One region of the Specibacter sp. NPDC057265 genome, then DNA from elsewhere that is predicted to be linked to it. Evidence: predicted binding sites of a transcription regulator. Region 1 holds the regulator's gene; each other region holds the start of a gene.

Region 1 (9,974 bases):
CGGACTGAAGCCCAGTTCCACCAGGCCGTTGACCATCCGGTCCCGCTGGATCTTGATCTGTTCAACATTTGCCAACAGCGATGCCGAATGGCGCAGGGCCGCCACTGCCGTGGCCTGCGTGATGGCGGAGAGGTGGTAGGGCAAACGGACCAGACGCAGGGCGTCACTGACTTCGGGAGCCGCGGCAAGATAGCCCAGCCGGGCCCCCGCCAAGGCAAAGGCCTTGCTCATGGTGCGCGATACGATCAGCCGCGGGCGCCCGGGCAACAGGGACAGCGCGCTTGGCGTGCCGTCATGGGCAAACTCGGCGTAGGCCTCATCCACAATAATGATGGCCTGCGCGGCTTCACCGGCCTCGTAGACGGCCTTCACCACGTCCGCACCCAGAGCGGTGCCGGTGGGGTTGTTGGGGGAACAAAGGAAAACAATGTTTGGCGCCAGATCACGGACCTGTCGGGCCGCCGATTCCGCGGACAGCTCGTAATTGCCTGCGCGTTCACCGGCAATGTACGCAGTACCTGTCCCGCTGGCCAGCAGCGGGTACATGGAATATGTGGGAGGGAACCCCAGAGCCGAACGTCCCGGACCGCCAAAGGCCTGCAAAATCTGCTGCAGCACCTCATTGGAGCCATTTGCGGCCCACAGGTTCTCCGGCTGGAGTCCATGCCCCAGATAGTTGGCCAACTCCTGACGCAACACCGTGAATTCCCTGTCCGGGTAGCGGTTCAGACCTTCAAGTTCTGCTGCGACAGCGTCCATGATGGCCACCCGCGCATCAGCGGGAACCCCGTGGGTGTTTTCATTGACGTTGAGCAGAATGGGCACGTCCAATTGCGGTGCACCGTAAGGGTGCTGGCCGCGCAGGTCATCGCGGAGCGGCAATTGGGCTAAGCGTTCGAACTGGTCCATGACACCAGCTTATTTGCAGCTGCGGCCAAGACTGAAATGGCGTCGGCATGCGGACACATCCTCATCCTGCCGGCAAGCCGGCGACGGCCTTGTGGAGCCGGCGCTACCTCTGGATGGGGACGTAGAGGCGCTGCCCGGCTTGGACTATGCCCGAACCCAGATCGTTCAGCACCACAATTTCACTGACAACGTCCCGCACGTCCCGGCTCGGATCCGCGGCACTGGCAATGGACCACAGACTTTCCCCCTGCAGCACAGTGACACTGACGGCATAGTCGGCCATGTCAATGGGTTCATGGGCCGCCGACGCCTGGGCCGGCGACGCCAGCGAACCGGCTGCCAGGGCACACAGCGCCAATAACACCAGCGCTGCCGTCAGCAACGCCGGCAGACCCAGCAATATGAACCGGCCACGCCGGGTTAATTCCAGCCCGGAACGCCCCGCACCCTGTGTTGCAGCCGTGCCGGCGCAGCTGCCCGGGCCAGCGGTGCCGGAAGGCACGGCCGCCTGCGGTGCGCCTGCCCGGGTCCTGCCTGTTCCTGCGTTCATGGCTATGACAGTCATGACTTGGTCCTTTCGCCGTGGATCACGATCCTGGCCACCAACACCCAAGCGATCTGTTCCATGCTCTATAACTTCGATAGAACGTATGTTCTATTTCCTTGCTTCTACAGTTTTAGCACCTATTGACGACTCTTGCCAAGAGTCCGTAGAACAAATGTTTGAAATTGCCCCCGTTGTGGCTTAAACTTTCTTTAACAAGGATTGGCCTCATGTACAGTCCACCAGCAGGCACTGACATTGTTCAGGGCAGTCACGAAAGGACCACGGAACCATGGCGCTTCCCGACCCACCGCATCGCATCCCGCAGGCGCCCAGCCGCGCCGGAATGAAGGGATTGACGGTCCGGCAGAAAAAAATCCTTGAGTGCATCCAACGATCGATTGCGGACAAGGGCTATCCGCCGTCCATGCGTGAGATTGGTGACTCGGTGGGGCTCGCGAGCCTCTCCAGCGTCACCCACCAGCTAAGCCAGCTGGAACGCCACGGCTATCTGCGCCGCGACCCCAAACGTCCCCGGGCCATGGAGGTCCTTATCCCCCTGGTGCTGGACAATGGCCAGGTGGAGATCGAGGGTGTGCCAACCCCCAGCAAGCTGCGCAGCTCCAATGGCTTGAATTTCGCGGAGCTCAGCAGCTCCTCGGATACCGCCTTTGTGCCACTGGTGGGGCGCATTGCCGCCGGTGGCCCCATCCTGGCCGACCAGTCTGTTGATGACATCATGCCGCTGCCCCGGCAAATAGTGGGCAGCGGCGAGTTGTTCATGTTGAAGGTCCAAGGGGACTCCATGATTGATGCCGCCATTTGCGATGGGGACTGGGTCGTGGTGCGCCAGCAGAGCAGTGCCGACAACGGCGACATAGTTGCCGCCCTGCTGGAGGACGAAGCGACCGTGAAGACTTTCCGTCAACGCGACGGCCACACCTGGCTGCTGCCGCAAAACACCCGCTATGAGCCAATTCTGGGTGACCATGCCACCATCATGGGCAAAGTGGTGTCGGTGCTGCGGAGTCTTTAGCGGCCGGCTACAGCAACCTGCCAGGCCCGGAAACCCACAGCGGCTTTCCGGGCCTTTACTTTTCCGCCAGCCGCTTCAGCGCCGACAGCGCCACGGCGCGATCCTTGGTGGCCCAGAACGGCGGCAGCGCAGCCCGCAGGAAGCCGCCATAGCTGGCATTGGCCAATCGGGAATCAAGCACTGCCACCACTCCCCGGTCACTGCTGGAACGGATGAGCCTGCCAACACCCTGCGCCAGCCGGACGGCTGCATGTGTGGCGGAAATGGCCAAGAATCCATCTCCCCCATTACGCGCCACGGCGCGGGCCCGCGCGGTGACCAAGGGGTCGTCCGGTCGGGGGAAGGGAATGCGGTCAATGACCACCAGGCGGCAGGAGGCGCCTTGGACATCCACGCCCTGCCAGAGGGACATGGTGCCAAACAGGCAGCTGTCGGGCTCCTCGGCAAATTCCCGGATAAGAGCTGACATGGAGGAGTCCCCCTGGCAAAGGATCTTTGCCGCGAGCTGGGGGCGCAGCTTGGCGGCCGCGTCCTCGGCTGCGCGCCGGGAGGAGAAGAGCGCCAAGGTTCCGCCGCCTGCGGCGTTGATCAGCTCCTTGAGCTCCTCCAGTTGCTCCGGGGAATTGCCAAAGCCGGGCTTTTTCAAATGTGCCGCCACGTAGAGCATGCCCTGGCGGGGATAGTCAAAGGGCGAGCCCACGTCGGCGCCGGTCCACTTTGGCGCACTGGGCCCAAGCAGGCCCAGCCCGCCGGCCGTGGCTTGAAAGGACTGCCCAATGGCCAGCGTTGCCGAGGTCAGCACCACCGTGCGGTCGGCAAAGAGTCCCTCGCGCAGCTTCATAGCCACACTCAGCGGAGCAATGTTCAGCACTGCCGGCTCACTCTGCTCGGCCCGCTGGTAGCCCTGCCCCGGGACGAAGGTACCTGGCCGGGAGGCCCACACAACCTCCCCCTCGTCCTGGGCGGACAGGAGACGTTCACAGAGTTCGAAGATCAGGTTCAGCCGCGAACGGGCTATGGACCGTCCCCCATCCACGGCGGCATTGCCCTCGGGCTTGGAATCGGACAGGGCTGCGCGGCTGGCATCCCGGGCCTGGCCCACGGCTTGGCTTTGGGCCTCGGAGAGTCCCTGGGGCATGAGGCCCTCGGGGGTCCCGGCCAAAGCCAAATCCAAGGCCGCGGCGGCGGCCTGCAGCGCATCGACCGGGACGGCCGTATGCTTGCGGGTGCTGGAGGCCGCGGAGAGCAGCATCTGCACCGAGAGTTGCCCGGAAACGGCACCGGTGACACGGTCCTGCAGTTCATGGGCCTCATCGACCACCACCACGTCATAGTCCGGCAGTACGGCAATGCCTTCAAAGGCGCTGATGGCCAACATGGCGTGGTTGGTGACCACAATGTCCGCCTCAGCACCCTTGGCACGGGCCAGCTCGGAGAAGCATTCAGTGGCCAGCGGACACTTTTGCGCCCCCAGGCACTCCATGGATGTCACGGAAACCTGCCGCCAGGCCCGGTCGGTGACACCGGGAACCAGCTCGTCCCGGTCCCCGGTCTCCGTATCCTGGGCCCAGTCCCTGAGGCGGACCACTTCCTTGCCCAATTGGGATGTCGGACCCGAAGAGCTGCCCGGCAGGTGGGCGACACTGGCATCCTCCCCCAGCGTGAACAAGGCCCCTTCACCTGTGTCTTCGGTGGGAAACCCACCACCGAGCTTTTGTTTGCAGACGTAGTTGCTGCGCCCCTTCACCAACGCCACATCAATGGGCCGTGGGAGGACTGTTTCCAGGGCAGCCAGAAGCCTGGGGACATCGCGGCCCACAATTTGGGCCTGCAGGGCCAAGGTTGCCGTGGCGATCACGGCTGGTTTGTCGCTGCCGAGCGCATTGACAATCAAGGGGATCAAGTACGCCAGGGACTTCCCGGTGCCCGTGCCCGCCTGCACCAGCAAGTGGTCGCCGCTTTCAATGGCCGCCACCACGCGGCGGACCATTTCATGCTGTCCGTCACGCCGCTGCCCGCCCATGGCCTCCACGGCCCGATCCAATAATTCAAGGGCCTGCGTTGAAAGGGCCGTATCAGTCATGATGAATAAACGGCCCAACCTCGGCAGCTAAATCCTCACGGACGCGCACCTGGGCAACGGTGCCCTTTTCGCCATGCTCCAAGCTGATGATTTCCGCGTCGCTGCCGTGGAGTTTGTTCAGCACATCTCCCCGGTCGTAGGGGATCATCAACGTCAGCGGAACGCTGGGATGCGGGATGGCTTCGGCGATGGCCTCCAAAAGCTCCTCAATGCCCTGACCGGTGCGCGCGGAGACCACGACGGTGCGGGGCTCGCGCTGACGCAGGCGCTCCACCACAAAGGGATCGGCAATGTCGGCCTTGTTGAGGATGATGATCTCTGGAATCTGCAGGGCGCCCACTTCCGCAAAGACCGTGCGGACGGCCGCAATCTGCCCTTCAGGGTCGGGGTGGGAGGCGTCAACAATGTGCAGGATCAAATCCGCATCCGCCACCTCTTCCAGCGTTGAGCGGAAGGCCTCCACCAGCTGCGTGGGCAGGGAGCGGACGAAGCCCACCGTGTCCACCAGGGTGTAACCCAGACCGTCGGCGGTCTCGGTTTTGCGCACGGTGGGGTCCAGGGTGGCGAACAGGGCGTTCTCCACCAGCACTCCGGCGTCGGTGAGCCGGTTCAGCAGCGAGGACTTGCCGGCATTGGTGTAGCCGGCAATGGCCACCGAAGGCACCTTGTTCCGCTTGCGGTTGGCCCGCTTCGTTTCCCGGGCCGGTTTCATTGCAGCAATTTCGCGGCGCAGCTTGGCCATCCGGGTGCGGATCTTACGGCGGTCCAGTTCCATCTTGGTTTCACCGGGGCCGCGGGAGCCAATGCCGCCGCCGGCGGCACCCACCCGGCCGCCGGCCTGGCGGGACATGGACTCGCCCCAACCACGCAGGCGCGGGAGCAGGTATTCCATTTGCGCCAGCTCCACCTGCGCCCGGCCCTCCCGGGACTGTGCATGCTGGGCAAAGATGTCCAGGATCAACGCCGTACGGTCAATGACCTTGACCTTGACCACTTCCTCCAAGGTGCGGCGCTGCGACGGTGCCAGATCACCGTCAATAATGACGGTGTCGGCGCCGGTGGCGTGGACGATTTCCTTCAGTTCCTGGGCCTTGCCCTGCCCCAGGTATGTGGCGGGGTCAGGTTTGGCCCGACGCTGGACCAATCCGTCCAACACTTCCGAACCAGCGGTTTCGGCCAGGGCAGCCAACTCCCGCAGGGAGTTCTCGGCGTCGGCCATGGTGCCGTGGGACCACAAGCCGGCCAAAACCACCCGCTCCAGGCGGAGTTGGCGGTACTCGACCTCGGTGACGTCCTCAAGTTCAGTGGACAGGCTTCCCTGTCGGCGCAGGGCGTTTCGTTCGGCGAGCTCGCTCTGGTCGCCATCGAAGCTGCTGTGTTCAAAATCCAGCTCGGACACGGCCTGGGCGGTGCCGGCAAGGGGCCTCGTGGTGGGGGCGCCGCTGTGGGGATCCTGGTCCTCCACGGCGTCGTCGCTGCGTACGGAACGGCCGGCTGCCGCATCCTTGGCCAGAATGCGGTTAATGACTGCCTCGATCTCGGCGGCTGTCAGCTCCGAGCCGTCGGGATTTGATTCAGGTCCAGTTCCAAAGGTGCCGCCTTCGGGCAGCGTGTTGTCATCGGAACCATGGTGAGCGGATGCGTTGGACATATTCTCCTTATTGAGCGCTTGGTTCAATCGTAGTCCGGGGCACCCACACGCACACCTTTTTGCTTCCCGCTGTGGAAAAGCCCGGCAGCTTGAGCCTCGTCACCTTAGGTGTGCCTAGATACACATTGGCGTCCATTCCCACTAATCTGGCAGGACTATGGGTACTCAGGGTGCAGATCATTATTTCAGTTCACAGCCGTCAACGCCAATGAAGCGACGGCCGCTAAAGGTGATGCTGGCTGGCAAGGAACGCCAGCTGCACACGGCCGGCGGCATTTTCAGCCCCGATGGCGTGGACAAGGGAACGGCCATTTTGCTCTCCGCCGCGCCGCCGCCGTCGTCCGTGGGAAATCTGCTGGACATTGGCTGCGGCTGGGGACCGATCGCGCTCACGCTGGCCCTGCGCTCCCCCGAGGCAACTGTCCATGCCGTGGACGTCAACGAACGCTCCCTTGAACTGACGCGGGACAATGCCGCCGCCCTGGGCTTGGACAATGTGCTGGCTGCCACCCCCGACGCGGTCGACCCGGCGCTGCGTTTCAACACCATCTGGTCCAACCCGCCCATCCGGGTGGGCAAAGCCGAACTGCACTCGATCCTGCTGCAGTGGCTGCCCCGTCTGGCCCAGCACGGCAACGCCTACCTGGTGGTGCAGAAAAACCTTGGTTCCGATTCCCTCCAGCGTTGGCTGGCGGCCGAACTGGCCCAACAGTTCCCCGAGGCGGGCTTTCGGGTAAGCCGCGACTCCACGCAAAAGGCCTTCCGCGTCCTGCGCATCACGCGCACCGCACCCTAGGAAGCGAAGCCTGCGGCCAGGACGCCCTCGGCGACCACCACGGCCGGACCACTGAGCTCCACGTGTTCGCGGCCCCCGGGTCCGGTGAAGAAACGCACACCCACCACGCCGCCGGGAACAGCCACTGCCCACAGCTCCGGGGCGCCGGCGCCGGCCCAGAACCGGGTGGCGGCCGCAGCCGCGCAGGCACCCGTGCCGCAGGAGAGCGTCTCCCCCACCCCGCGTTCGTGCACGCGCATGCTGATGTGGCCGATCCCCTCCATGACAAGCGGTTCCGCCGGCACGGTGAACTCCACATTGCTGCCGTTCGATGGAACGGGCGTGACGGCCGGGGCCGTGGTGAGGGGAAGTGCAGCCAGCTCCTCCAGGTCAGCCAACGCCACGACAGTGTGCGGGTTGCCCATGGTGATGGACAGGGCCGGGCGCGCCACGTCCAGGCCCACGGCCTCCACGAGCGAGTCGCTGCCGCGCGCCTGGACCTGTGCGGGTTCCAAAAATCCCCACGGACCCATGTCCACACGGTAGCCGTCGGCGGTGCGTGCCACGACCTTGACGCCGGCCCGGGTGCCAATGGGCAGCTGCTCGCCGTCGGCCAAGGAGGCCAGTCCTTCGCTGATCAGAAAGTGGACAAAGACCCGCACCCCATTGCCGCACATTTCAGAGAGCGAGCCATCGGAATTGTAGTAGTCCATGAACCACTGGGCCGCCGGGTTCTCTTCCAGGATGGCAGTTCCTTCAAGAATGTTTTCCGACCGGACAGCCCGGATCAAGCCATCGCCGCCAAGTCCGCGCCGCCTGTCGCACAGGGCCGCGACCTGCTCGGCCGTCAAGCTCCGCACCCCTTCCGGATCGGCCAGCAGGACAAAATCGTTGCCGGTGCCGTGGCCTTTGGAAAAGCGCATGCCTGTCAGGGGATTGTTGGCGTTTGTCATGGTTTCAGACTAGGCCATGCCATGCACGGCGCCGGAATGCCGCTGCGGCGCCTGCTTCAGCCATGGCCGCCGCGGGCTGCAAGCACCAGCTTCGCCGCCGCGCAGTGCAGCTCCGGCTGCGCCCAGTCCAGCCACTGCACCCGCGGGTCGGCCCGGAACCACGTCAGCTGGCGGCGGGCAAACTGCCGGGTCGCCACAATGGTTTGTTCACTGGCCTCGGCAACCGAGGATTCGCCGTCCACCACGCGCAGGAACTGCGCATAGCCCAGCGCCTTCCGGGCCGTGCGCCCCGCACGCAGGCCCTCGGGAATCAAAGCTGCCACCTCCTCCAACAGCCCGCGTTCAACCATGGCGTGCACGCGGGCCGCGAGGCGGCCATGCAGTTCGGCGCGGTCGCCATTGAGTCCAATTTGCACAGTTGGCTGGACATAGCTGCGGTTCGGCATGAAGGAGCTGAAGGGCCGCCCTGTGAGCTCGTGGACCTCCAAGGCCCGCACGGCGCGTTTTCCATCACCAATGCGGTCGGCGGATACCGGGTCCACGGTGCGCAGCCGCGCCAGCAGGGCCGGGAGCCCGTGGCTGTCCAGCTCGGCCTCCAATGCGGCACGCAGCTGCGCATCGGTGCCGGGGAACTCCAGCACGTCAATGGCGGCCCGGTTGTAGAGCCCGGAGCCGCCCACCAGCAGCGGCAGCTTTCCGCGGGAGCGGATGTCGGCCATGGCCGCGCGGGCCTCCTGTTGAAAGGCCGCGACGGTGGTGTCCTCGCGCACGCTGAGGAAGTCCATCAGGTGGTGGCTGATGCCGCGCCGCTGGCCAGGCATCAGTTTTGCCGTGCCAATGTCCATGCCACGGTAGAACTGCATGGAGTCGGCGTTGATGATTTCACCGTCAAAGCGCTCAGCCAGCTCCAAGGCAAGCTCCGATTTGCCCGAACCGGTGGGACCCACCACCGCCACCAGCGGCAGCTCCGCCAAGGACCCTGCTGCCCGCGGCCCGGCGGCAGGGCTCATGCCGACCGCACCGGCAGCGTGGGCATGCCCAGGTTCACCGCCGGCCGGACCCCGCCGGCTCCCGCCGGGGTGGGGACGCCGCAGGAATCGGCCTGCGCCAGATCCCACGCGTCCCCGGCCCTGGAGCGGCGCAGCTGGTAGTCCGCAGCGCTGGCCGGATCGGCTATGAGGTGGAAGGCTGCCGCTTCGGTCACCGTCACTGTCACCAGGTCTCCGGGGCGGGGCGCCTGTGCACCCTCGGGAACGCTGAAATGGACCAGGCGCTGGTCCTGGGCCCGGCCCGAGAGGCGGTTGGTTTCGGCGGCCTTTCGGCCCGAACCCGAGGTGACCATGACCTCCACTTGGCGGCCCACCTGCTTGGCGTTCTCCTCGGCGGCAATCTTGTCCTGCAGGGCCGTCAGGCGCAGGAAACGTTCCTGCACCACTTCCTTGGGCAGCTGGTCCGGCAGATCGGCCGCAGGCGTGCCGGGACGTTTGGAGTACTGGAAGGTGAAGGCCGTGGCAAAGCGCGACTTTTCCACCACGTCCAAGGTGGCCTGGAAATCCTCTTCCGTCTCTCCGGGAAAGCCCACAATGATGTCGGTGGAAATGGCCGCATGCGGCATGTGTGCGCGCACCTTGTCCAGAATGCCTAAAAATTTTGCCGAACGATAGGAGCGGCGCATGTCCCGCAGGACCTTGTCCGAACCGGACTGCAGCGGCATGTGCAGTTGCGGCATGACATTGGGGGTTTCCGCCATCGCCGCAATGACATCGTCGGTGAAGGCCGCCGGGTGCGGGCTGGTGAAGCGCACCCGTTCCAAGCCCTTGATCTCACCGCAGGCGCGCAGCAGCTTGCCAAAGGCCAGCCGGTCCCCGAACTCAATGCCGTAGGAGTTGACGTTTTGCCCCAGCAAGGTCACTTCAATGGCGCCGTCGTCGACCAGCGCCTGGATTTCGGCCAAAATCTCTCCCGGGCGCCTGTCACGTTCCTTGCCCCGCAGGGAAGGCACAATGCAGAAGGTGCAGGTGTT
Region 2 (6,824 bases), 150 kb from region 1:
CATTGGGCACGGCATCCATGAGGGTGCGGGCCAGGTCCACGGAGTTGCCCCTGCGGGTGTTGCCCTGCAGCCGGGTCATGTCATCGAGCAGGTTCTTGCCGGTTTCACAGCGAATGGGCCCGCGCTGGGTGATGACGCTCAGCTCCCGGTTTTCCTTGATGGCCTGCCGGCCCAGCGAGGCAGCGGCGGAAATGGCCATCTCAAAGTCATCCTCGGACTCGTATTCGTCAGTGTTGACTGACAGGGCCACTGCCATGTGGGAGCGGCGGGTCTCCTCAAATTGGCGCACCATGAGTTTGCCCGTGCGGGCGGTGGTCTTCCAGTGGATGTGCCGTCTGTCGTCTCCGGGCACGTAGTCGCGCAGGGCGTGGAAGGCAATGTCCGACGTCGTCAGGTCCCGGGTGGTGAGCCCCTCCAGGTCCTTTAAAAAGCCCGCCGCCGGTCCGCCAATGGCTGTGGTGCGCGGGTGGACATACAGGTCCGTGGGTTCGGTCCACAACAGTTGACGGCGCAGCAGCTGCAGTGGGTCGGCACGCACCGAACGGACCGGTCCCACGGTGATGACAGCGCGGCGCGTGGTGGGGATGGTGAAGAGGTCCTCATGAATCTGCGACGGGGCCATGCGCGGCAGGTGGAACAACGCCGTCGCATGCCCCACCGGCAGCTCCAGGGCAGCCGGCAGGACGGTGCGGGAGGAGGTGTTGGCCACGGCAATGCTGCCCACTGCATGATCGCCCACGGCCACGCGGGTGCGCGCCAAATCCAGCTTCACCGCATACATGGATTTACCCAGGACGAAACCAATGGCAATCAGCAGCAGCAGCAGCGCCAGCAGGGCCGCCACCTTCGCTTCCTGCCAGCCAAAGGCCACCCCCAGGATGCACAGCAGCACGGCAGCACCAATGACCACCCTGCCCAGCATGCTGATGGTTGCCAGGGCAGGCAGGATCCACTTGCGCAGCCATGGCGCGGCCTTGGACCACGTGGGAGCAAGGTGGACCCCCGCCAGCTTTGCCCCTTCCCGCCACAGTGACGCGGGGTGCAGCCGGGTGGGTTTCCCGTTGCTGTGGAAGGGTCGGGAGAGCACCTCCCCCACCTTCCGGGCGCTGGATTTCATGCTCATGATTTACCTTTTGCTGGCTGTCTTGGTGCTGTGCATTCGCGGAACTGGCAGGGCCCTACGCCGAGACGCGCTGCTGCGGCGCGGCAACTTCGGCCAGGATGCGGCCAAGCACCACCTCCGGGGTGGCTCCGGCAAATTCAGCCTCCGGGTCCATGACAAAACGGTGCGTCCACACATAGGGAGCCAGTTCCTTCACGTCATCGGGCAGGACGTAGTTGCGGCCCTTGGCCGCGGCCCAGACCTTGGCAATGCGCACCATGGCAATGGCGCCACGCACCGAAACGCCCAAACGGGTTTCCGGGGCGTTGCGGGTCTCTTCACACAACCGGGAAATGTACTCCAAGACGGCGGCGTCCGCGTGCGTGGTGGAGGCCAGGTCCGCCATTTCGGCAACGGCCTGCGGCGTGATGATGGCCTGCATCTTGGAGGTGCGGTCACGCTGGCCAGAGCCTGAGAGCAACTGAACGGTGGAGGCGTGGTCCGGGTAGCCAATGGAGGTCTTGACCAGGAAGCGGTCCAACTGCGCCTCGGGCAGCCTGTACGTTCCAGCCTGTTCAATGGGGTTCTGGGTGGCCAGCACCATGAAGGGGCGTCCCGTTTCATAGGTGGTGCCGTCCATGGTCACCCGGGACTCTTCCATGACTTCCAACAGGGCCGACTGCGTTTTCGGCGAGGCACGGTTGATTTCATCAGCCAGCACAATCGTGGCAAAAATGGGGCCCTTGTGGAATTCAAATTCCTGCGACTTTTGATCGTAGATCATGACGCCGGTGACATCCGAAGGCAACAGGTCCGGGGTGAACTGGATGCGTGAATGGGTTCCCTTGACAGTTGCCGAGAGAGCGCGCGCCAACATGGTCTTTCCAGTTCCGGGTGCATCCTCAAACAAGACGTGGCCCTCGGCGAGCATGGCCGCCAGAGTCAGGCTGACGACGTGCGACTTGCCAAGGATGGCCTGGCCTACGTTGGCGACCAGCTTCTCAAAAGTACCTGCGAACCACGTGGCCTGTTCCGGCGTCATGGACATAGTTGTTCTTCCTTCAATCGTGTGGATCACGCATTTTTGCGGCAAAAACCTGCATTAGTTTATCCACTAATTGGTGTTACCCGCCATTAGCCCACACTATGGCCACTGTGTCCCACGGCCGGGCACCCTTTAATGGTGTTTTGCCCGGTATTACGTGCCGCTCCCGGAACCGCGTTGGTCGATGAGGGTTTGTTCTTCTTCGTCGGGGAACATGCCGGGGGGTGGTTGGGGGACGGTGTCTGGGGTCCAGGTGGGTGGGATGTGGTCTTCTGGTGGGAGGTCCCAGGACGGGTGGGTCGCGTCCCATTGCCGCCAGGAATCCTCGTCGTGGTCGTGGAGTTGTTGTTGGAGGTTGTTTTTCAGCCATTGCGGGTAGGTCGGGGCTGGGGTGTCGTCGGTTTCTGGCGGGTACCAGTGTCCGGTGGGGGATGTCCATCCCACGCGTCCTTCTTCGGTGATGGTGGGGGTCCAGCCGCGCAGGCGGGTGTTTTGACGTTCGGCGCTTTGGTCCGTGCGAACGCATCCTTGGCGGGTTTTGTCGTCCTTGAAGTGTTTGAGGAGGTGGTGGCTTTTGCATAGGGTTTGCAGGTTGTTGTAGACGCTGCGGCCCCCGGTTTCAAAGCGTTTGACGTGGTCGACCTCGCAGTTCACGGCCACGGTGGTGCAGCCCGGGAAGAGGCAGTATTCGTCCCGGATGGCCAACATTGTTTTCATGGCTTTACTGATCCGGTACGACTCCGGTGCGTGGTCCAGGGGTTTGTTCGTGATCGGGTCCACCAACACCCGGTACAGCGAACCCGCTTGTGCGGTGAGACGCTTAGCGAGGTCCACACTGATCGGCCCGACACCTTCCATCCACGCCGGTTCGTCCGTGAAGCCCAGCAATGACAGGGCAGGCACCACCAGCACTGGGGTCACCCTGGGCAGCGGCGGCCACACACCACCCGCATCCTTAGCCCCCGGATTGTTGCTAGGCGTTGTGGGGCACGGGGTTAGCTCCGGTGGACGGGACCCGTCAAACCCATCCCACGCTTCATCGCTCCACGGTTCAGGGACAGGATCCACAAAACCAGGGTCCGTGTAATCAGGATCATCAAACACCGGAACCACGCCGTCTCGTCCCAATCCCGGCTCCCTGGGCGGGTAAAACGACGCACCAGGTGCGTGCCCATGAGAATGGGCGCCGTGGTAGCTCGAGCCCGGCTGGGATGCTGCCGGTCCTGCTGGCTCCGTCATCTCCGGCTCCGGGGTTCCCGCCGGAGCTGCGGTGGCCGCCGCCGCCGGTTCTGACACGGCTGGTGCTGGTGGGGTGTGGATGTGGTTTTCGTCCATGGTCTGGCCCAACAGCAGGGCCGCGGCAACATCGGCGCGCAACTGGGCCAGGGTCCGTGATTCGTGGGGACCCTGCGCGGCCTGGGCGGTGGTGGTGCACTGGGAGAAGATCGCAGCGACCGTCGGCGAAGGCCCAAACAGGGTCAGCCAGGACATCCCGTCCTGACCCCGACCCACCCGCAGGGACCGGTCCTTGAACGCCCGCCGCGTTTTCGCAGCCATCGAATCCGGGTGGGTCCGTTCCCGGGCGCGGCGGGCCTTGTCCCTGAAGCTCGGCCCCGCGCACCCTTCGGCCTTTCCCAACAACACCTGTTCGAAAGCGTCAATGACGGACTGTGGGTGCCCGGCGTCCCGCAACACGGTCGTCTCCTCAGCAATCACGACCGCCTGCTCCCACCCCAACCCACCCTCACTAAAAATCTTCATCGTCGCCGGAAGGTGATGGACCAGGGTCCCGGCATGATCCATCAGCTTTCCCGCGACCGCTTCGGTAATGGTCAGCAACCCGGCCACCTCGGCCCGGATGCCCATCATCTGCGTCTGCCGCTGCCAGGCATCCAGCCCCAGCACCACACCCTCCACCCGGGCGGCCGCTTGGAGGCGTTCGACCAACACCACCAACAACGCCGCACACCGGTTCCGATGCACACTCAAAGCAGCAAGGGCGTCAGTGCAGTCATCCAACAAGCCCCGCACCCCACCCAACCGCGAGGAACCACGATCCTCGGTGGAGGCACTGGGAACAGGGAAATCAGGCAACCCCGCCAACCCCGCCACATCCACAGCAAGGGAGGAAAGAACGGGAAGGGTAAGGGCAGTGATGCGGTCCGCCACAGAAACTGTGGTGGATGAATCCTCCGGACCTGCCGGGAAATTCACTGAACTACCCATACCCCCATAATAAACCCCACCAACGGGTCGAACAAGAGAATCAAACAATTATTCGAAACTATTTTCCCACTACAGGCCAGCAATGACGGGAAACTTCATGCGATAAACCTTCATGCCTCCTTTCGAACGTCTCCCCTGTTCTACCGGTGTCCAGCACGCCCTAGCAGCGCGGCATGTCGGCCGGGATGCTTTCCCTATTGGTCGTGCGGACGGACACATGGTTCCACTGGCCGTATCCCCCGGAGGTGATGCGGTACCACTGCTTGCCGCTGTCGGAAGAGCCCCAGTATTTCCAACAGCTCACCTCAACCGACACTCCGGGTTCCAACCACTTGGAACTGCAGGAGGGCGGGTTGCCGTCCACAAAGTGGTCGCTGCCAGTGGTAGCTTCCAAACAGCTTCTGTACGGAGCCGCCTGAACCGTCCAGCTGGTGGGCTTCGGCGGGGTTTCCGCGCCGCTCTTTGGAGAAACCCTTTTGACGCCCCCGGGTGTGCCCACAGAGTTGACGGTCCGGGCTTCAATGACCGCCTCGGTGTTGTAGCCGCCAGTGTTGAAGGTGTCGCTGCCATTGTCTCTCCGGTCTGTCCATCCGCCGCCGTTGACGCGTGTCTGGACCACTGCAGCATCCGTTGCGCCGCCGGGGTAACGCCAGGAGTAGGACACATTTTTGCTGTCTTTGGCACCGTCGTTGCCGTCCAGCCCCACCGTTCCGGGGGCACCAAAGGGCACCACCGCGTTCGACGCCGGTGACGCGTTCCCGGCGCTGGCGAAGGCCGACGATTTGGCATAGACGGTGACGGTGGTGGAGGCACCATTGCTGGCGGGCACGGTGCCGCCGGGGGTCACGGCAATATTCTTGCCCCCAGGGGTTACATTGGCGAAGTAGCTCATTTCCGCCGGCGTGGATCCACCCAGGGCCGGTCCAGACAGCGGCGCGAAATTAACTGTGACGGATCCGCCGGCTCCCCCGGTGTTGGCCGCCGCGATGATGGGCGCAGCCACCTGGCCCGGCTGGCTGACGGACCGCCACGGCGCTGAGGCTGGACTTAAATCCGAGGGCTGCACGTCAGTGGTGGCCTGCACCTTGAATGTGTATTTTGCCACCGCATTGGGCAGGGACACGGTTTGGCTGGTCTGCGTGGTGGTGACCGCTGCAGTCTGGGCACCGTCAAGGTAGGTAAACAGCGTGTACTGCTTGAGATCCCCGCCATTGAGGTTGGGCTGCGTCCAATTCACCCGCAGCTGGTTTTGGCTGCCAATCTGGTCCACGAGCGTGGTGGTGGGCGCGGCCGGGGTGAACGGCTTGCCCGCGGGCTTGCCCGGCTTGGCGGCGTACCCGCTCCACTCCGAGGGGTCGGGGGCGTCATTGATTGCCTGGACCCGGAAGGTGTACTCCGTGCCGTTGACCAGTCCCGGCCAGGTGAGCTTGGTGGCCGTGACCGTCCGCTGCGGATTTTGGCCGGCGGGAACGGGTGAAATCTGAACATTGAAGGACTTCACGGGCGAATATTCACCCACCGGCTTGACCCAGTTGAGCTCCAGCTGCCGGTCCCCCCGAACAATGGTGGGCGGGGCCGGCTTGTCGGGCTTTTGGTCCGGCGTGGCCGTGGCGGAGGCCTTGGAGTAGGCGGACTCCCCCACGGCGTTCTTGGCGCTGACGGTGAAGGTGTACGGCTTGGCATTGGTGAGGCCGGTGATTTGGCAGGTGTTGCTGGCACATTCCTGCTTCACACCGTCGCTGCGCATGACCGTGTACCCGGTCAGGGGCGAGCCGTTGTCCACCGGGGTGGCCCATTTGAGCAGCACGGTCTTGCTCTTGACCTCCTGCACCAGGGGCGCGGCGGGCGCGGCCGGCTTGCCCTTGACGTTCAAGGTGATGCGGCCGTCCACGTTCCGGGCGCTGTCGCCGGTTGCGTCGGCCACCGTGTAGCTGACCACCACATTGCCGGTGAAGTCCTCCGGCGCCTGCACAGCCACCTGGTCCCCGGCCACCGCCACCTGCGTGCCCGGCGCGCCCGTGCTCATGACCGCGTTGACAACTTTCAGCGGGGTGTCCGGGAAGGGGTTGACGTCATTGCCAAGCACGTCCACGGATTCCAAACGTCCGGCGAAGGCGTCGGGGACGGAGTCGTCGTTGGCCACGGCCTTGGGCCTGGTCGACGACGTGACGGTCACTGACACCTCCGCCCGCACGGACGGATTGCTGCCATCATCGACCGAGATGCTCAGCGAGAACACGGCACCGAGGGTGGCGTTCCTGTCAGCCTCCACGGTGAGCTGGGCGCCGTCGAGCGTGGCCTTGATGCCGGGCACGCCGGGCTCCGCCACGGAGAACTTCAGCGGATCCTTTTCGGGATCGGCGGCCAGCAGTGCCAGGTTGACGGTGGCCGATTCCAGCTGGGCCACTTCGATGGTGGTGCCCTGCAGCGCCGGGGGAAGGTTTTTGGCCG
Region 3 (6,824 bases), 340 kb from region 1:
TCCAGCAGGCCCGAGAGGGGTTTGCGGATGACCTCCTCATACGTTTTGGTCAGCTCCCGGCACACCGCTGCCGGGCGGGAGGGACCAAAGGCGGCATGCAGCGCACGGAGCATGGCCTCAAGGCGGTGCGGGGCCTCAAAAAACACCATGGTGCGCTTTTCCAGGGCCAATTCGTGCAGACGCGCCGAACGCTCCCCCGATTTGCGCGGCAGAAAACCTTCAAAACAAAACCTGTCCGTGGGCAGCCCGGACAGTGCCAAGGCCGTCAACACGGCCGAGGGGCCAGGCGCGGCAGTGACGCGGACCCCCGCGGCCACGGCGCCCTCCACCAGCCGGAAGCCCGGATCCGACACTGACGGCATCCCGGCGTCGGTCACCATGACCAGGGTCTTGCCGGCCTGCACCTGGGCCAGCAGCTCCCCCGTTTTCACTGCCTCATTGTGTTCGTGGTAGCTCACAATCTGCCCGCCCACCTTGATGCCCAGGCCCGTCACCAGGCGGTGCAGGCGGCGGGTGTCCTCGGCAGCGACAATGTCGGCGGTTTCCAGCCAGGTGATCAGGCGTGCAGTGGCATCCCCCCGGTTGCCGATGGGGGTGGCCGCCAGGACAATGCAGCCCTGGCCCGGGTTGCCGGCCGGGGCCAGCGAGCTGTCCATGGGCGCCTCGGCCGGGTCCGGCGCCCCGGGCAGTTCACGTGCTTGCGGTGGTGCCGGTGCGTCCTGGCCAAAGTCATCATCCATCCCCTTAGCGTAGTGTGCCGCGGCAGGCGGCACCCACTTCGGTAGCATGGACTGCGTGCAACCCCACGCTACGGACACCGCCTTGGCGGCCCCGGACAACGTCCCACCCGCCGAAGCTGCAGCCCCAGCGACGGGCGGCCCAGCGCCGTCGCCCCGGTTTCCCGCAGGGCCGCGCTGGGTCTGTGATCCTGCCGCGGCCTTTACCCGGGCGGCGCTGACCGCCCGGCTCCTGGGCACGCGATTTTCGTGGCGGACCACCCCGGTCGGGCTGCGTCTGTGGTTTTGGCTGGGACCGGCCCTTGCCGCCGTCCTTGCGGGGGTGCTGCGTTTTGTCCGCCTGGGCCAGCCGACATCGCTGGTCTTCGACGAAACCTACTACGTCAAGGACGCCTACAGCTACCTGCAAAGCGGCTATGAACGCAATTGGGCCGAGAAGGCCAACGAGCTCTTTAACCAGGGCATCTTCACGGGTCTGGAAGGCACTGCCGAATATGTGGTGCATCCGCCTGTGGGGAAATGGATGATTGCTTTTGGCATGTGGCTTTTTGGTGCCGATTCCACCTTCGGCTGGCGCTTCACCGCCGCCCTGGTGGGCACCTTGTCAGTGTTCATCCTGGCCCTGATTGCCCAGAAAATGTTCCGCTCCACCACCTTGGGCGTGCTGGCAGGCCTGCTCTATGCAGTGGACGGCCATGCCATTGTCCAGTCCCGCACCTCGCTGCTGGACATTTTTGTGATGTTCTTTGCCCTCCTGGGCTTCGGCGCGGTGCTGATGGACCGCGATGACGGGCGGCGGCGGTTGGCGGCCCGGCTTTCCGCCCTCGCCGGGGCCGACGGCCGGGTTCCGGGCAGGGATCTGCTCTATGGGCCCTGGTTGGGGATCCGCTGGTGGCGGCTGGCGGCCGGGATCGCCCTGGGCCTGTGCATAGGCACCAAATGGTCAGGGCTGTTCTTCCTCGCGGCTTTTGGCCTGATGAGCGTGCTGTGGGACATGAGCGCCCGCCGCATTGCCGGCATCAGGCACTGGGTGGTGGCAGCAGTGTGGAAGGACGGCCTCCTTGCTTTTGTGAGCATGGTCCCCGTTGCTGCCGCCACTTACCTTGCCAGCTGGAGCGGATGGTTTTTGTCCAAGGACGCCTACGACAGGAACTGGGCGGCGGAGAATCCCGCGGGCGCGTGGGGTTGGGTTCCGGATTCCCTGCGCTCGCTGTGGCATTACCACTCCACGGCCCTGAACTTTCATACCGGCCTGTCCTCCGACCACCCCTACAAGGCCAATGCCTGGTCATGGCTGGTGATGGGGCGCCCCACCTCCTACTACGTGGAAAACTATGAAAACGGCGACGGCGGCTGCGGAGTGGACAAGTGCACGGCAGCCATCACCAGCTTGGGCAACCCGCTCATTTGGTGGGCCGGTACGCTGGCATTGTTGTTCCTGGTGGGTGTCTGGATCACCCAACGCGACTGGCGCGCCGGGGCCATCCTGTGCGGCTTCGCAGCCGGCTTTGTGCCCTGGCTGTTCTACCCCGAACGCACCATCTTCTTCTTCTACGCCATTGCCTACGAGCCCTTCATGATCCTTGCCGTGGTGCTGGTGCTGGGCATGGTGCTGGGCAGGCCCGGCGATCCACCCTGGCGCAAGCAGCAGGGCGCGCTCTTCGCCGGCCTCTTCGTGGTCCTGGCTGTGGCCCTGAGCGCCTATTTCTACCCGCTCTGGTCAGCGGAAATCATCACCCAGGACTACTGGCGTCAGCACATGTGGCTGCCCAGTTGGATCTAGCCTGCTTCAGCCGGTCCGCTTCAGCCGGCGCGGCGACCGGTGCCGGGCGTTGCTGTTCCCTGGCGCCTGTCCTTGGTGGGCCAGGTGAATGCCATGGTCAGGGAAGCAACGATCAGCACAAAGGCCCCGATGAAGATGCCTGCGTCCGTCCAGAACTGGCCCGGGAACAGCCTGATCAAGGTGTCATCGGTGTAAAAAGTCCAGGTGCCGTCAGCGAAGAACACCTTGTGGAACTCGGTGAAGAACCTTTCCCAACCGGTGAGGGCCAGCACTCCCAGGGCAACTATGAGCGCCAAGGTGGCAATGGACCCCGCAAACAGGGCGCGTCGAATCCCGCCAACACTGCGACGGCGCAGGTACACCATGCCAATCACCATCACGGCAGCCAGCACCAGTCCGGTCAAAAAGGCCAGGGCAATGACGGATTTCACGTCAGCCATATGCTGCACTTCACTGGCGAGAAACAGCGGATCCCCCGAACCATCCACGAGCTCACCCAGGTATCGCGGCGAGGCGAAGTTAAGCAGGTAGTCGATCGTGTAGGAACCGTAGGTGATGCGGTCATCGGTGCTGAATCCAAACGAGTCCGCCGGGAACCCTGGACGGTGGTACTCAAGCCACAAATACACCGAGCTGGTCACCAGGCGAATGGCAAGGACCAGTAGAACCACAGGATAAAAAATGGCCAGCAACACTTGAATAACCCGGGTCAGGACGGGCTTGGTGCCCGCGGCCTTCTCCATGGCGGCCTTGCGTCGGGCCAGGTCCTCGGCCGGGGGGCGCATGGTGATCTCACCCGTGGGGGTGGGCTCGAGAATAACCTCATCCTCGTCCTGCGCCGTCCTGGCCAGGGCGGCGGCAATTTCCTCATCTGTGGGCAGCTTGGGCAACCGCGAGGCGGGGCGCATGGGGTCCGCCACTGAATCAAACCCCGGATCCAGCTTGACCTTGCTGGCCTGACCGGCCAGCGTTGGCGCGGCAGCACGGCGGGCGTTGGCACGGGCGGCCAAACTTGCCTTGGTGCCGGGAACCGCACTGTTCCCTGCTGTAGTGACTGCATCCATTCTGCTGGTCGTCTCAGCCTTTTCAGGCACGGGTCCTGACGGCTGGGGTCCCGGCTGCGCTGCCGGCTCCTGCAAAGGGGACTGATCGGAGGTGCGCTCTGGATCCTGGGTTTTTGAATTCTCGCTCACAGAAGCAAACGATACCGGCCCCCTCCCCCAGCTGTGCGGTGCCACCCCGGGCTGATGCCAAACTGTCACCAGATGAAGAACCTTAGTCATGGGGAGTGTGGATCCCGGAAGGGGATTTCAACCTTGGCTCAGGTTTTCCTTATAGCGGCCGTGGGCGGCTTTGCCGCTGGCCCGTTGTGAGGCGTTGTTGGATGTGGTTTTTGAGCCATTCGGGGTAGGACGGGGCGCTGGTGTCATCCGGTGCGGGCGGGTACCAGTGTCCGGTGGGGGACGTCCACCCCACACGACCTTCCTCGGTCATGGTCGGGGTCCAGCCGCGCAAACGGGTGTTTTGACGTTCGGCGCTTTGGTCCGTGCGGTTCCAGCCGTGGCGGGTTTTGTCGTCCTTAAAGTGTTTGAGGAGGTGGTGGCGTTTGCACAGGGTTTGCAGGTTGTTGTAGACGCTGCGGCCCCCGGTTTCAAAGCGTTTGACGTGGTCGACCTCGCAGTTCACTGCCACGGTGGTGCAGCCCGGGAAGAGGCAGTATTCATCCCGGATGGTCAACATTGTTTTCATGGCCTTGGAAATCCGGTACGACTCGGGTGCGTAATCGAGGGGTTTGTTCGTGATCGGGTCCACCAACACCCGGTACAACGACGGTGCGCCCGCGGTGAGGCGCCGTGCGAGCTCCACACTGATCGGCCCGACACCTTCCATCCACGCCGGTTCGTCCGTGAAGCCCAGCAATGACAGGGCCGGCACCACCAGCACCGGGGTCACCCTGGGCAGCGGCGGCCACACCCCACCGCCGGACCCGGCATTCGCGGCTGGGAGGTGGGGATTGTTGCCCGGTGCCGGTGGTGCGGGTGTGAGATCCGGTGGCTTGGACCCGTCAAACCCGTTCCAGAACTCCCTGTCCCACGGATCGGGTGCGGGATCAACAAAGCCGGGATCCGTGTAGTCCGGATCCTCAAACACCGGCACCCCACCACCAAAACCGGCGCCCAAGTCTGTGTCTGTGTCCGTGTCTGTGCCTGTGTCTGTGGCAGTCTCCGCCGATTCCGCCGGCGCTCCCGGACCCGCTTCCGCCGGCGCTGGCGTGGGTTCCGCCGGTTCTGGCACTGGTGTTGGTGGGGTGTGGATGTGGTTTTCGTCCATGGTCTGGCCCAACAGCAGGGCCGCGGCAACATCGGCGCGCAACTGGGCCAGGGTCCGTGATTCGTGGGGACCCTGCGCGGCCTGGGCGGTGGTGGTGCATTGGGAGAAGATCGCAGCGACCGTCGGGGACGGCCCAAAGAGGGTCAGCCAGGACATCCCGTCCTGACCCCGACCCACCCGCAGGGACCGGTCCTTGAACGCCCGCCGCGTCTTGGCTGCGATGGAGTCCGGGTAGGTGCGTTCCCTTGCACGGCGGGCCTTGTCCCTGAAACTGGGCCCCGCGCACCCTTCGGCCTTTCCCAACAACACCTGTTCGAAAGCGTCAATGACGGACTGTGGGTGCCCGGTGTCCCGCAACACGGTCGTCTCCTCGGCAATCACGACCGCCTGCTCCCACCCCAACCCACCCTCACTAAAAATCTTCATCGTCGCCGGGAGGTGATGGACCAGGGTCCCGGCATGATCCATCAGCTTTCCCGCGACCGCTTCGGTAATGGTCAGCAACCCGGCCACCTCGGCCCGGATGCCCATCATCTGCGTCTGGCGCTGCCAGGCATCCAGCCCCAACACCGCACCCTCCACCCGGGCCGCGGCCTGCAAACGCTCCACCAACACCACCAACAACGCCGCACACCGGTTCCGATGCACACCCAAAGCAGCAAGGGCCTCGGCACAGTCATCCAACAAGCCCCGCACCCCACCCAACCGCGAGGAACCACGATCCTCGGTGGAGGCACTGGGAACAGGGAAATCAGGCAACCCCGCCAACCCCGCCACATCCACAGCAAGGGAGGAAAGAACGGGAAGGGTAAGGGCAGTGATGCGGTCCGCCACAGAAACTGTGGTGGATGAATCCTCCGGACCTGCCGGGAAATTCACTGAACTACCCATACCCCTATAGTAGACCCCACCAACGAGTAGAACAAGAGAAACGAGAAGCTATTCGAAACTATTTTCGCATTCCGTCCCAAAGCGGAAGAAGCATAAGAGCTGCGGCATGGGCCTTTGACTCAGACAGACTTGACGGTGGCTCCGGCGTCGTCAGCGGACAGGTCCCCACTCTCCCCGGCCCGCACGGCGCGGCCACCCAACACCAGGGTGTAGGCCCAATAGCCGCCCAGAACCAGGGCTCCAATGGTGATTTTCGCCCAGACCGGCAGCGGGCTGGGAGTGACAAAAGCCTCCACGAGGCCGGAGATGAACAGGACCAGAACAAGCCCGGCGGCCACGGTGATCAAGGAGCGCCCTTCCTGGGCCAAGGCTTCCAGGCGGCTGCGCGGGCCGGGACTCACCCAGGCCCAAAAGATGTGCAGGCCTGCCGCTCCGGCAACGAAAATGGAGGTCAATTCCATGAGCCCGTGCGGGAGGATATAGCTGAAGAAGACGTCGCCGGAGTCGTAGGCGAACATCACTCCGGCCGTCATGCCTATGCCCTGGGCATTGGAGAACATGGCGTAGGGAACGAACACGCCGGTAATGCCGAAGGCCACGCACTGCGCCGCGATCCACGCATTGTTGGTCCAGACGGCTCCGGCAAACGAGGCGGCAGGGTTCTCGGAGTAGTAGTTGACAAAGTCATCGTCCACCAGCTGCTGCAATTGCGCGTCACTGCCCATGGCGGCCATGACCGCCGGATTGCCGGCCGTCCACACGGCAAACAAGGTGCTGACGAGAATGAAGGCCCCACCTATGACAATGGTCAGCCAGCGGATGCGGTAGAACGCCGCGGGCAGGGAAATGGCGAAGAAGCGTGCAACATCAACAAAAATGTTCGACCGTGCCCCCGTGAAACGGGTGCGCGCCGTGGCGAGTATGGCCGACAGTGATGCCGACAATGCGCTCTCACCCGCCACCGAACGGATCAAGGACAGCTGTGCGGAGACCGCCTGGTAGAGCTCCAGCAGCTCGTCCGCTTCCTCGCCGCTGAGACGCCGTTTTCGGCCCAACACCTTCAGCCGTTCCCAGGCCGGGCC

What was found. Region 1 encodes LexA, which represses DNA repair genes until DNA is damaged. Its sites were predicted from a motif close to TCGAACANNTGTTCGA; they were not measured.
Region 2: the regulator LexA is predicted to act here: its motif matches at 4,414-4,429, upstream of ACFUCV_RS00920 (DUF222 domain-containing protein).
Region 3: the regulator LexA is predicted to act here: its motif matches at 5,783-5,798, upstream of ACFUCV_RS01610 (DUF222 domain-containing protein).

Annotation. Positions count from the first base shown of each region.
Region 1 is NZ_JBHUYE010000001.1:44,174-54,147, forward strand. It holds gene ACFUCV_RS00210 (histidinol-phosphate transaminase) at 1-909, opposite strand, end outside; gene ACFUCV_RS00215 (LysM peptidoglycan-binding domain-containing protein) at 1,013-1,474, opposite strand; gene lexA (transcriptional repressor LexA) at 1,746-2,489, shown strand; gene ACFUCV_RS00225 (ATP-dependent DNA helicase) at 2,545-4,572, opposite strand; gene hflX (GTPase HflX) at 4,565-6,223, opposite strand; gene ACFUCV_RS00235 (class I SAM-dependent methyltransferase) at 6,456-7,019, shown strand; gene dapF (diaminopimelate epimerase) at 7,016-7,951, opposite strand; gene miaA (tRNA (adenosine(37)-N6)-dimethylallyltransferase MiaA) at 8,008-8,961, opposite strand; gene miaB (tRNA (N6-isopentenyl adenosine(37)-C2)-methylthiotransferase MiaB) at 8,958-9,974, opposite strand, start outside.
Region 2 is NZ_JBHUYE010000001.1:200,036-206,859, forward strand. It holds gene ACFUCV_RS00910 (DUF58 domain-containing protein) at 1-1,117, opposite strand, end outside; gene ACFUCV_RS00915 (AAA family ATPase) at 1,179-2,150, opposite strand; gene ACFUCV_RS00920 (DUF222 domain-containing protein) at 2,301-4,373, opposite strand; gene ACFUCV_RS00925 (Ig-like domain-containing protein) at 4,534-6,824, opposite strand, start outside.
Region 3 is NZ_JBHUYE010000001.1:387,483-394,306, forward strand. It holds gene rsmI (16S rRNA (cytidine(1402)-2'-O)-methyltransferase) at 1-656, opposite strand, end outside; gene ACFUCV_RS01600 (dolichyl-phosphate-mannose--protein mannosyltransferase) at 787-2,520, shown strand; gene ACFUCV_RS01605 (TIGR01906 family membrane protein) at 2,541-3,713, opposite strand; gene ACFUCV_RS01610 (DUF222 domain-containing protein) at 3,853-5,742, opposite strand; gene ACFUCV_RS01615 (stage II sporulation protein M) at 5,862-6,824, opposite strand, start outside.